3 regions of the Paenibacillus sp. WLX2291 genome follow, and region 2 is predicted to be linked to each of the others. Evidence: riboswitches for the same ligand, from Rfam matches in the RefSeq annotation. Region 2 holds a riboswitch; each other region holds the start of a gene.
What was found. Region 2 has a riboswitch for glycine ahead of gcvT (glycine cleavage system aminomethyltransferase GcvT). Riboswitches for the same ligand answer to the same signal wherever they lie in the genome.

Region 1 (4,247 bases), 180 kb from region 2:
TCACAATTTCCAGCAGATGGTGAGTACACTGGAATATCAATTTTTGCAAATTAAAAAAGATAAAGAATTGTTGGAGATTCGTGTTGTGGAGCGCACGTTCGATCTGGCGGAGAGTGAAGCGCAGAAGAGTGCGATTCTGAAAATGGCAGTGGACGGTATCATATCTACAGATAGCCGGTTACGCATTACAGAGATGAATCCGGCGGCTGAGCAGATGTTCCGCTGTGATCTGACCGAAGTGTCTGGCTTGCCGTTGTCAGATCTAATCCGCATTCATGGTCGTGCGAATCCAGATCGCGAGAGTAGTACGGTGCTGGCGTTCCGACTGGATGGTAGTACCTTTACAGCAGAATTAACCCGTAGCGAGATATTGAATGATGGGGCGGCAGTGCATACCTTTTTCCTTCATGATCTGACGGAACAGGAGCAGGCGCTGGCACGTAACAGCGAGCATGAACGCCAGTTGCAGCAGTTGACAGAGCGCTTGCTGGAAGAGCAAGGTGCTGCGCGTATGCAGAAAAGCATTACCGGCAATCTGCTGCAAACGGTGCAGGATGGCATTATGATGTGCGATGAGGCGCGTATCGTATCGTTAATCAATCCGACGTTACAGATGCTGTTTGGACTAGACGATTACAATGGCAAGCCAGTGAGTGAAGTGCTGGAGCGCATTCAATCGCAACTGATGGCAGGGACGTTTATTGTGGGTGAACGTTTGAATCAGCATCTGGATCAGCATGAAGAATGGGAACAAGGATGCCTAATCCAGATGCAGGATGAGCGCTTGTTATCGCTCCATCTAACCCCGATTACCGATGCGGCGAGTGGTGTTGATCAGGGATTTCTGCTTATTTTCCGTGATTGTACCGAAGAGAAACGGGCGAAGCAGCTGCAAAATGAATTGATTGCTGTCGTCTCGCATGAATTGCGGACGCCATTATCGGCGATTATGGGGTATATCGAGATGTTGTCGATGTATGAGGATATTCCGGCAGAGCGCCGACGTGAGTTTATGAATACGATCCAGTTTGAAGGTGGAAGGCTGTCGAGATTGTTGGATGACTTTCTGGATAGTCAACGGATTGAGGCGGGGCATGCAGAATATTTGATGAGCTGCATCCAACTGGATGAACTGGTGAAGATGATCTGCTGGCAGTGGGATATTCAATCTCGGGATCGTCTGCATGTGGAAGTGGAAGAGCGCCATCTCTATATATTGGGCGATCATAATCGTATGATTCAGGTAATTAGTAATTTGATAGGCAATGCACTTAAATATTCACCAGATGATCGTCCAGTCGATATTCGCGTGCGACGCCAAGCCGATCATGTACTGGTAGAAGTAGAGGATTACGGGATTGGCATCTCGGAACAAGATCAGCCGCGCATTTTCCAAAAGTTCTTCCGGTCGCGATCAACGGAATCTCGTCAGATTCGCGGTACAGGTCTGGGGCTGTTTATCGCTCAGCGGATTGTTAACGATCATGAAGGCGTGCTGAGCTTTACGTCATTGCGGGGGAAAGGTTCGGTATTCGCGATCCGTTTGCCTCTATTGGAGACGTCCGAAGAATGGGTAGACTGAGGGGGATTGCCTAGATTTGCGTTTGTTTTTACAGGGCATGTCAGATATGCAACTTATTTTCCCGATGGCAATTGACAGCGTTCAGCGGCTGGATTAAGCTAGGAATGATCAGGAACATGCCGGGCATACGGCGGTGTTCATTGTAACTTCTATATGCGAATGAAGACAGCGGGAGAGTTAGCGGAGGCACGTAATCCGCCACCGAAGGAGCAAGCAGCCGCAGCCAACGGCTTGCCAATCTCTCAGGTCCCAGGAACCGCTGCCGGACGCAACTCTGGAGAGAGCATTCAGCCACCCAAGGGGTATAACGGATCGTCAGCATCGTCCGTCCAAACTCTCAGGTACACAGGACAGAGCACACAGGCCGCCGCAGGTCCTGCTCTGTCCTTTTTGATGTGCTCTTCGGGGGATTGCACACAATCGAATTAGCATAGAAAAGGATGTATCAGCAATACCTGCTCAAATGATGCAGCAGCGGAAAAGAGGAGTCATATGCGTTTCAAAAATGTATTTAATATTATTGGGCCTTCTATGGTCGGTCCATCTAGTTCTCATACGGCGGGCGCTGCACGATTAGGTCGAGCGGCACGTCAGCTGCTTGGACAGCAACCGGAGCATGTGGATATCATTCTGTACGGTTCTTTTGCAGAAACGTATTGGGGACATGGTACCGATCTGGCGCTGGTGGGCGGTCTGCTGGATTATAGTACGGACGATGATCGTCTGCCGGATGCAGCCGAAGAAGCGGATCGACTGGGTATGACCATTCAATTTGATAAAGGATCGGGCAATTATCCACATCCGAACTTTGTGCGTTTACGTCTACGTGCGGGAGAACAGCATGCTGAATTAGCAGGTGCATCAATCGGTGGCGGGAATATTGAGATTCACGAACTGAACGGATTTGATCTGAAAGGTTCAGGGCAGTATCCGACGCTCGTAGTGGAGCATATGGATAGTAAAGGCGTGCTGGCAGATATTACGCGTACACTGAGTGAAGCGGAGCTGAATATCGGCTTTATGGATGTGGATCGCAAATCGCGCAGTGGCGAAGCGATGACATTGATCGAGCTGGACGGTGTACCCGCAGATGAGATATTGACTCGTATCGTTGCATTGCCGCATGTTACCCGTGCGGGTGTTATTGATCTCGATTAAACGAAGAAAGGAGGAAGCAAGATGCAATTTCGTACATTAAAAGATATTATTCGACTGTGTGAAGAACGCTCGTGCAGCATTGCCGAGCTGATGATTGTGGAGCAGGTCAAAGAAACCGGAGTACAGCGAGAGGAAGTTATCGCTCAGATGGCGGCGTATTACGAAGTGATGAAAGAAGCGGTTCACCGTGGGATTCACGAAGATACCGTTTCGCGAAGTGGATTGACTGGCGGAGATGCACGTAAAGTATATGATTACTTAAATGGCAGCGAAACCGTATCTGGTGCATATTCAACGCGTGCGATGTCATATGCGCTGGCAGTGTCCGAAGTGAATGCTTCTATGGGACGTATTATTGCGACGCCAACTGCGGGTTCCTGCGGTATCATTCCGGGTGTATTTGTAAGTACGCAAGAGCGATTTGGTTGGAGTGATGAGCAGATGGTATTGGGCTTGTTCGCTGCTGGTGCGATCGGCTACGTCATTGCGAACAACTCGTCCATCTCCGGTGCTGAAGGAGGCTGCCAAGCCGAAGTCGGTTCTGCAATCGGTATGGCTGCGGGTGCGATGGTGGAGCTGCGTGGAGGTAGCCCTGAGCAAGCGATGCATGCCGTCGGTCTGGCATTGAAAAATACACTCGGTCTTATCTGTGATCCAGTGGCTGGTCTGGTAGAGATTCCCTGCATCGTACGCAACGGTCTAGGTGCTGTTAACGCATTGGCTGCTGCCGATATGGGACTAGCAGGCGTGCGCAGCGCAATTCCATCGGATGAAGTCGTCGATGTTATGTTACAGGTAGGACGCTCCATGCCAAGCGAGCATCGTGAAACCGCGCGCGGCGGTCTGGCTCAGACGCCAACTGGACGGAAGATTACCGAAGAACTGCGCCGTCGTCGCGAGAATAACGGGGGATAAGACGAGCAGTAATTTGATGTACATGTATAGTGGTATTGCATGCAATGCAAGATATGAACGTGGAAGTAGCAGAATGTAGAGGAATGGAAGGACAGAATGCTATCCTTGTTCTGGCTGGTCTTCTATAGATGCTAGAATCCATGATCTGATCATAACCAACGAGAAAAGAGACTGTAGCGATGTACAGTCTCTTTTTGTCATACATGGATTGTTCATATCGAGTAGATCAAACGGACGATTGTTCAGAATTCATTCTGGCGACAGTTTCGGCAAATAGTGGCTGCAATTCTGCCGCTTGTGTGTGCCGAATAAATACAGGTGTGATTGCCAGTGGTGCATCGGTATGTACCACCTCACCACCTGCATGAGTGTTGCCTGTCCACGCATTCACCCAATCAGAACCGGATGGCAGATAGATAGAGCGGCTGCGCTGTCCTTCTTCCATAATTGGTGCGATGAGCAGACTGTGTCCGAACATATACACATCTTCCGTTTCCCAGCAGAACGTGTCCTGTGGGAAGTCGTAAAAGAGCGGACGCATGAGCGGAGAGCCTTTTTCATGAGCTTGTCGCATCAAATCAGTAATATACGG
Region 2 (4,247 bases):
GATAAAAATACTGACCGGTTTGCCCTGCAACTGATGGATCCGTTGCTAGAAATATAGCTGTCTCTGCTCCCTGCTCTGGCGTTTGAAAAAACGGTGTATGTGCTAGTGCAGAGAGCAAGCGTTTGCCAAAGCCAGTATCCCGATCCACACCGATACTCGTTGCAACCGCTCCGGGATGTAGACTATTGACGGTGACGGATGTGTCTTTTAACCGCTCTGCCAGCACAGAGGTAAAATACAGATTCGCCAGCTTGGATTGCGAATAGGCGCTGACCACATTGTACCCATCCTGCAAATACGGATCATCCCAGTGGATTTTGCCGATTTTGTAGGCGTTGGAGCTGACGACTATGATGCGAGCTGCCTTTGCCTGTTGAAGGGCATCCAGCAGTAGAGAAGTCAGCAAAAAGTGTCCCAAATGATTGACTCCGATCGACATCTCGAAGCCATCTGCTGTTTCCTTGCGAGTAGGATGAACGACCCCAGCATTGTTCAGCAGGACATCGAGATGGTCATATTGTTTGTAAAATTCAGCCGCAAACTCACGAATATTATCCAGTGAACCGAGGTCGCACGTCATCAGTGTGAGCTGATCGGAACCACTCTCATGCTTCGCTTGCTCCAGCGCTTGCTGTCCACGCTTCAGATTGCGACATGCCATAATGATATGGTGTCCTTGCTTCGCCAGAGCGATGCTGGAAGCTAGTCCCATACCGGAATTGGCGCCGGTGATGAGAATGGTTTTGCGATCGGTAGCGGTGTTAGCTGTGTTAGTGGTGTTAATATTTGCAGAATGAGTCATACGGTTGCTCCCCTCGATATGAAAGTGAAATGCAGATTGTTTTCGTTTACTGTACGTTTATTTCGTTGTTTTGAACTGTCGCATGTTGAACATTCTTGTATCTCATTGGCACATGTGTATTTTATTAGCGTATGTTTATGTCTATGTCATTAGTACATGCTCATATCTCATACGAATATATTTTATATTATGCAACCTTATATTTTAAGTAAACGTAAAGGAGTTCAGCAACGCATATGGAATAGGTATAGTATGGAATAATAAGGAATATGGAAAACGACAAAAAGCACGTAAAAAAGCCGTCGCCCTGTTCTGTAACGAACAAGACAACGGCATGTACTCACAAACAATATAAGGTATATTCCTCTTTTCACCACTATACATTCTTCTCATCCATATTCCATCGATCTTCGCTAGGAAATATGAATATTGGGGCATATTAATCCTGAGCGTGCGCACCATAAGCAGCTGCATCCAGTAGCTTGGACAGAGCAGCATCCAGATCGCCGTCCACCTTCAATTCCAGCATCCAGCCACGACCGTATGGATCGGTATTGACCAGTTCTGGCTCGGTTTCCAGATCGGGATTCAGGCGACTAACAACACCAGCTACCGGACAAAACAGATCGGATACCGTTTTGACCGATTCGATTGTGCCTACGACTTCATTCTCGCTCACATTGCGACCGTCTTCTGGCAATTCCACAAATACAATATCACCCAGCTGATGCTGGGCAAAGTCCGTAATACCAATCCGTACTGTATCATCGCCAATACGCTCTACCCACTCGTGTTCCTCACTGTACAACAGCTGATCCTTGATTTCGCTCATGATTATGCTCCTCCGGTTCCATGTCGTGATTGCATTTTGCTCAATGCCACAAGAGTATAGTAAGGAAGTTGGCACTGTCAAGAGGCTTGACATCGTTTACTCAATCAAGTATTAATATAATAAACATACAATTTTAACGTTTCTAGTGTTGAATGTTCGGAAATACATAACATCATATGTGAGCGGATGAACGTACAGGGAGAGACTGCCACACCGATGGCAGCGCCGAAGGAGTAAGCCGGAAACGGTGAATCTCTCAGGTATCAGGGACCTGTACCGGACGCAACTCTGGAGAGCATCCGGTGCTAATCAACGATAAGTGCACAGCGGATCACCCAAGGGGAAACTTGTTTTGAGCCATTCTGAATGATCGGCAGACATTATATGCTGGTAAGAATGTTCAGCGAGGTAACTCTCAGGTACCAAGGACAGGGAGAAAAGGGAATGAAGTACCGGATATATGCCGGTTTCTTTCCCTTCTCTTCCTGTCTTTTTTGTGCTTGTATACCGTTTCACCGCTCAAAATACTATTTCGAGGTGAATCCACATGACTGAATTGAAACGAACACCGCTTTTCCCGCTGTATCAACAATCTGGTTCCCCGCGCTGTATCGATTTTGGCGGCTGGGAACTGCCGGTACAATTTTACGGTATCCAAAAAGAACATGAAGCTGTACGCGAACGAGCTGGTTTATTCGACGTTTCCCATATGGGTGAAGTGATCATCAGTGGCGCTGGCGCACTCCGTTATCTACAGCATATGCTGACCAACGATGTTTCCCGTTTGCAGGATGCACAGGCGCAGTACACACTGATGTGCTATGACAATGGCGGCGTTGTGGATGATCTACTCGTTTACCGGATCGGTGAGGAGCATTATATGCTCGTGCTGAACGCATCGAATATCGATAAAGATATCGCATGGCTGCGCCAGCATTTGCCAGAAGGTGTGCAGTTGAAGGACATTTCGGAGCAAACGGCATTGATCGCTCTGCAAGGACCGCATGCGTCCGCCATTCTATCCAAAGCAGCTGGCAGTGATGTATACGCTGAATTGCCCGGCTTTTCCTTTGTACCGGAAGCGAAGTTGTTCGATGTGGAAGTGATCGTCTCCCGCACAGGCTATACGGGTGAAGATGGATACGAGATCTATACACCGGCTGCACAGGCAGATGTAATCTGGAGCAAGCTGTTGGAGATTGGTGAGGAAGATGGATTGATTCCATGCGGACTTGGTGCGCGTGATACACTGCGTTTTGAAGCGAAGCTGCCGCTGTATGGGCAAGAGCTGTCGGCGGACATTACGCCGCTGGAAGCAGGGCTTGGTTTCTTCGTGAAGCTGGATAAGGGTGATTTTATCGGACGCGACGTACTCGCTGGGCAAAAGGAACACGGTGCTCCACGCAAAATGGTCGGCATTGAGCTGATCGACCGTGGCATTCCGCGCTCACATTATCCGGTGTACCGCGATGGTCGGCAGATTGGCGAAGTGACTACCGGCACACAATCGCCGACATTGAAGCGCAATCTGGGCTTGGCACTGATCGAAGCGGATAGCGCCGCACTCGGTACGCCGGTCGAAGTCGAGATTCGCGGCAAGCTGTTGAAGGCAGAAGTCGTGAAGGCTCCTTTTTACAAACGTCAACCGGTGAACGTATAACACATTATATGATGCAACTGTAGCTGATGCTCCATGCTGCTGATGTTCATTGTTAGCTGATGTTCATTGTTATATGTGGTGTTTGCAGCTTCATAATTAGCATGACCGTATAGACAAGATCACAGCTACGAGCAGGTTCTCATTCACGGACAAATTTACTGTTACCTATCGTTCTAAATAGACGCATACGCTTGCAATCACAACGAAATGTACGGCTAGATGCTCAATAGACAACAAAATCTGGCAACTTCTCTTCTGCGATATTGCACGTCACGCAAGTCCACACTAACCGGTAGCTACGCTGCCGAAAGGAGTACAGCTTATGAAATCCCATCGTTATATCCCGATGACGCCACAAAATGAGCAGGACATGTTAGCCGTTGTCGGCGCTTCTTCCATTGAGGAATTGTTCAAGGACATTCCAGCTTCTGTTCGTTATGAAGGTACACTGCCGATGTCCGGTATGCTGGACGAATATGCGCTAACCCGTCATCTGTCTACACTGGCAGGACGCAATGCGGATACAGATCGCTATACAAGCTTTCTTGGTGCGGGCATTTACGATCATCATATTCCTTCCGTCATCAATCATGTGATTTCTCGCTCGGAATTTTATACGGCATATACTCCATATCAACCGGAGATCAGTCAGGGTGAATTGCAGGCGATATTTGAATTTCAATCGTATATTTGCGAATTGACCGGTATGGCAGTTGCGAATGCCAGTATGTATGACGGTGCGACCGCACTGGCAGAAGCCGCTTCGCTAGCAGCCTCTGCTACCCGCCGCAGTAAGATTGTCGCCTTCTCCACCATTCATCCCGAATCCCGCGCTGTTGTGAACAGTTATGCACGCGGACTCAATCTGGATGTGGTCGAAGTAGCTTATGGCGATGGCATTACCGACATCAGTGCACTGGAAGAAGTGCTGGATGATCAGACAGCGGCTGTAC
Region 3 (4,247 bases), 1.4 Mb from region 2:
ACAGGCGATTCTGATCAACAAAGGCATTTTGCATATCGCTACATATTTGGAACACGACGGACAGTACGCCAGCTTTAATTTTCCCGAAAAGCTGCTATCCTTCTACGGCGATAGCGTAATGGAAAAGAATTACGTAACGCCTTACACCAACTCATCCCTCGTTTCGCTAGATATCCGAGGTGACCACGACTGGGAACATGCCATTCTGGATATGCTATGGGAGATGAAACGTACATTCGAGATCGCTGGTGCAAGCTGGGGCTGGCAATATGAAGTATCGATCAAGACACTACAGCTGTGGTTCACGCTAATTTCCCATATTCCATTGTCCACCGAGCAGTTGCCCAAACATGCCAAACAGCAGCAGGAGCGATTGCAGCTCATGCTGAGTTACATTCACCAACACTTTGTTGATCCCATCACGCTGCAACAAATCGCCGACATCGCACATCTGAGCGTATCCGAATGCACCCGCAGCTTCCGCAAAACGATCCATATGACGCCCTACGACTACCTGATCAAATACCGACTAAAAAAGAGCTGCGATCTGCTGCTCAGTACGGACGATACGATTACCGAAGTCGCACAGCGCGTCGGGTTTAATCATGTGAACCATTTTATCCAGTCGTTCAAAAAGGCATATGAGCAAACGCCAAAGGAATATCGGAAAGCAAGATTGCAACAGGCACATTCACAATGATCGTCATTGCCAAGCATTAGGCACTTGGTTACTTTCAACACGGACAGAGTGCTCCTGAATGCAAAAGAGACAAAGCGAAATCCAATACCAAACAGCTCTATGCATATATAGATCATAGAGCTGTTCGCACATACCATTATGATTGCAGTTTGTATATTTGAAGATGAGCTGTACTGCATACTCCTACTCGTATGAAATAGGTGCATTTGTTTGCACTGTGTTTCGTATGCCATTTCTGGACATAATAGTTTCTTTGATAGCTGTCACGGCATGTTTGACACTCCGCTATCATTCATCTGCAACTTACGTATTCGTCGTCTCCAACACCGGCTCACTGTCTCTTTTTCGCCCGCGAAGCTGGTACAATACCAGCAGCAAAATAAACCAAATCGGTGTACATAACAGCGCCGGACGCGTCTCACCAGAGATGAGCATAATGACCAGAATACCCGCAAATAACGCCAGTACTACATAATTGATCCATGGTGTAAATGGTGCTTTGAAGCGCGACGTCGCATGCAGCTCCGGGCGAATTCGTTTATACCGAATATGGCACACCAGAATGACACCCCACACCCAGATAAAACAAATGGCACTGATCGTCGTCACAATCTCAAACGCCTGTCCCGGTAACAGCTTGCTCAGTAGCGCACCACCAGAGATCACAATCGTAGAGAGGAACAGCGACTGACTTGGCACATGATTGCGGTTCAGTCTGCCCAGTCGCTGTGGAGCCTGCCCCTTACGGCTCAAATTGTACAATATGCGACTTGTCGAGAACATGCCGCTGTTGCAAGCGGAAGCCGCCGACGTCAGCACGACAAAGTTAATAATGCCCGCTGCCACCGGAATACCGACCAGCGTAAACGTACGGACAAATGGACTTTCCGACGGACTCAGCTGTGTCCATGGATTAATGCACAGCAGCACGAACAGCGCGCCGACATAGAAGAACAGAATGCGCAGCGGAATTTTGTTGATTGCCGCTGGAATACTTTTCTCCGGGTTGGCGGTTTCTGCTGCCGATACACCGACCAGCTCTACGCCAACATAAGCGAATACGACCATCTGGAACGAGAACAGGAAGCCCGACACGCCATTCGGGAATATGCCGCCATGCTCCCATAGATTGCGTACCGATACGGTACCCGCATCCGTGCGGAAACCCATCACCAGCAGTACAATACCTAGCCCAATCAGCGCCAGAATCGTAATGACCTTGATCAAGGCAAACCAGAATTCCAGCTCCCCGAAATTTTTGACGGTCATTAGGTTCAGACCTAACAATACGATCAGACATAGCACCGCTGGCATCCACTGCGGAATATCAAACCAGTACTGCACGTACACGCCAACCGCGATCACATCCGCCATCGCCGTCATAATCCAGCAAAACCAATACGTCCAACCCGTCACAAACGCCGCGCGCGGTCCCAAATAATCCTCCGCAATATCGGTAAATGACTGGTAGCCCGCCTTGGATAATAGCAATTCCCCCAGCGCCCGCATTACGAAAAAAATCGCCATCCCGACGATCAGATACGTGAGAATAATCGAAGGTCCCGCCTTCTCAATCGCTTTGCCGGAGCCGAGAAATAGCCCCGTTCCAATCGTTCCTCCAATTGCAATCAACTGAACATGCCGGTTGGCAAGTTCTCGTTTTAATCCTGTCTGTGTCATCGTGTGTCCCCCTTGATCTCCTATCTTTCTATAAAAAACAATAAAAAAAGAGACTGGATATCATCCAATCTCTCAGCGCACAAGAATAACAAAATACATACGTGCCCCGCAGCATATACGTCGCCGCATGACACCTATCTATTCGTACTCTTCTGTCCGTTTGCCTGAGATTGTGAACCCTTCGGCGCTGCGGTGTACCCGCAGTCTCTCCAGAAGCTGCTCCTGCTGTAGTGTGATCCACAGCAATCATAGCCCTTAAATATATGAAGTTAGTTAGGCATTACTGCCATTCCGATATGTTAACATAGTACCGCCAATGTGAGCAATGGATCAGTGAAAAAAGTTACACATCCATATTCTGCTCCACAATCACCTGCTCAATCCCTAGCAAAATCACCTTCAGTCCAAAATCAAACGCCCGATCACTTCCCATCAGCTCAAACAGCTCATTCTGGAACATGCGCCGGAACAGCCACGTATCCTGATCCGGCATCGAATCCATCACCTGCATCATATGATCGCCCATCGTAGACTGCTGCTCCTGACTCATGATCTCCACATTACGCTGATGCTGATAATGATCCAGCACAAAATAAAACACAAAGTTGATCAGCGTCGTCACAACCTGCATCTTCTGATCCTGCGCCAGCGGTGTTTCCTCTACACAAGAGAGCATCCGGTTGGTGAAGCGGATAATGTCCGGATCATGCGGCAGCGTCATCATCATAAGCTGTGTGGAGCACGGATAGCGGCTCAATACATCACGCGTAGTAACGGCAAGTTCGGTCAGCTGCTGCTTCCAATTGCCCTCGCTATGCAGCTCATCCACGATCACTTTAGATACATGATTCGCCAGCCGCTGGTATAACTGCTGCTTGCTTTTAAAATGCCAGTATAGCGAAGGCGCCTGAATGCCGAGCCGATCGGCAAGCCGCCGCATACTTAATTTCTCAATGCCGTCTTCCCCGAGAAGCTCCCACGACGCTTCAAGAATCTTATCCTCTGAAATTTGAGGCTGCTGCTTTTTCATCTATATCCATCCCTCGAAAAATTTTATCTAACACTGTAAGTTTATGCTTTACAAGCATCTCATCCCATGATAACATCTAACAGTGTAAGGCTCAACTAACACTGTAAGGCAATCATTGATAGACCAAATATTTCAACAGCCAAATTATCTACAGAAAGCAGGAATCCCCATGGATACAGAAAATCTGCACTATTTTGAAAAAGCCCCTATCGCCAAAGCCGTCGCCCACTTTGCCGTTCCGATGATGCTTGGTACATCCATGAGCGTCATCTACTCCATCCTAAACGCCTACTTCCTCGGCACGCTGCACAATACAGCGATGCTGACCGCGCTGGCGCTAACTTTGCCGTTGTTCGCCATCATCATGGCACTCGGCAACCTGATCGGTATGGGCGGCGGTACATTCATCTCCCGTCTGCTTGGTGAAAAGCGCTACGACGACGCCAAGCACGTTTCGTCCTTCGCCTTTTACAGCAGTCTGCTGCTCGGTCTACTCGTCATTCTCGTCGGACTGCCGCTAGTGGATATGATCACTTCCGGGCTGGGCGCGACGACCGAATCGTTCGCATTTACCAAAGACTACGTGACCGTCATGCTGATCGGCTCTCCCGTCGTCGTCCTATTCTTCACTCTGGAAAATATCGTGCGCGCGGAAGGATCGGCAATTACGTCCATGATCGGTATGATTCTGAGCGTTGCCGTCAATATCGTACTGGATGCACTCGCTATCTTCGTACTCCACTGGGGTGTGACCGGCGTCGCTGCTGCTACCGTAGTCTCGAATCTGGTCGCAAGTGCCTTTTACACGCATCATCTGGGCTTCAAAAGCCAATTTCT

Region 1: another riboswitch for glycine. It lies ahead of sdaAB (L-serine ammonia-lyase, iron-sulfur-dependent subunit beta); the one in region 2 lies ahead of gcvT (glycine cleavage system aminomethyltransferase GcvT).
Region 3: another riboswitch for glycine. It lies ahead of ACDE64_RS23665 (amino acid permease); the one in region 2 lies ahead of gcvT (glycine cleavage system aminomethyltransferase GcvT).

The regions. Positions count from the first base shown of each region.
Region 1 is NZ_CP176755.1:3,955,671-3,959,917, reverse strand. It holds gene ACDE64_RS16875 (ATP-binding protein) at 1-1,582, shown strand, start outside; glycine riboswitch at 1,742-1,851, shown strand; gene sdaAB (L-serine ammonia-lyase, iron-sulfur-dependent subunit beta) at 2,075-2,740, shown strand; gene sdaAA (L-serine ammonia-lyase, iron-sulfur-dependent, subunit alpha) at 2,762-3,655, shown strand; gene ACDE64_RS16860 (TIM-barrel domain-containing protein) at 3,882-4,247, opposite strand, start outside.
Region 2 is NZ_CP176755.1:4,132,302-4,136,548, forward strand. It holds gene ACDE64_RS17675 (SDR family oxidoreductase) at 1-802, opposite strand, end outside; gene gcvH (glycine cleavage system protein GcvH) at 1,242-1,634, opposite strand; glycine riboswitch at 1,821-1,917, shown strand; gene gcvT (glycine cleavage system aminomethyltransferase GcvT) at 2,182-3,294, shown strand; gene gcvPA (aminomethyl-transferring glycine dehydrogenase subunit GcvPA) at 3,617-4,247, shown strand, end outside.
Region 3 is NZ_CP176755.1:5,536,826-5,541,072, forward strand. It holds gene ACDE64_RS23660 (helix-turn-helix domain-containing protein) at 1-700, shown strand, start outside; gene ACDE64_RS23665 (amino acid permease) at 1,004-2,380, opposite strand; glycine riboswitch at 2,523-2,603, opposite strand; gene ACDE64_RS23670 (TetR/AcrR family transcriptional regulator) at 2,724-3,410, opposite strand; gene ACDE64_RS23675 (MATE family efflux transporter) at 3,580-4,247, shown strand, end outside.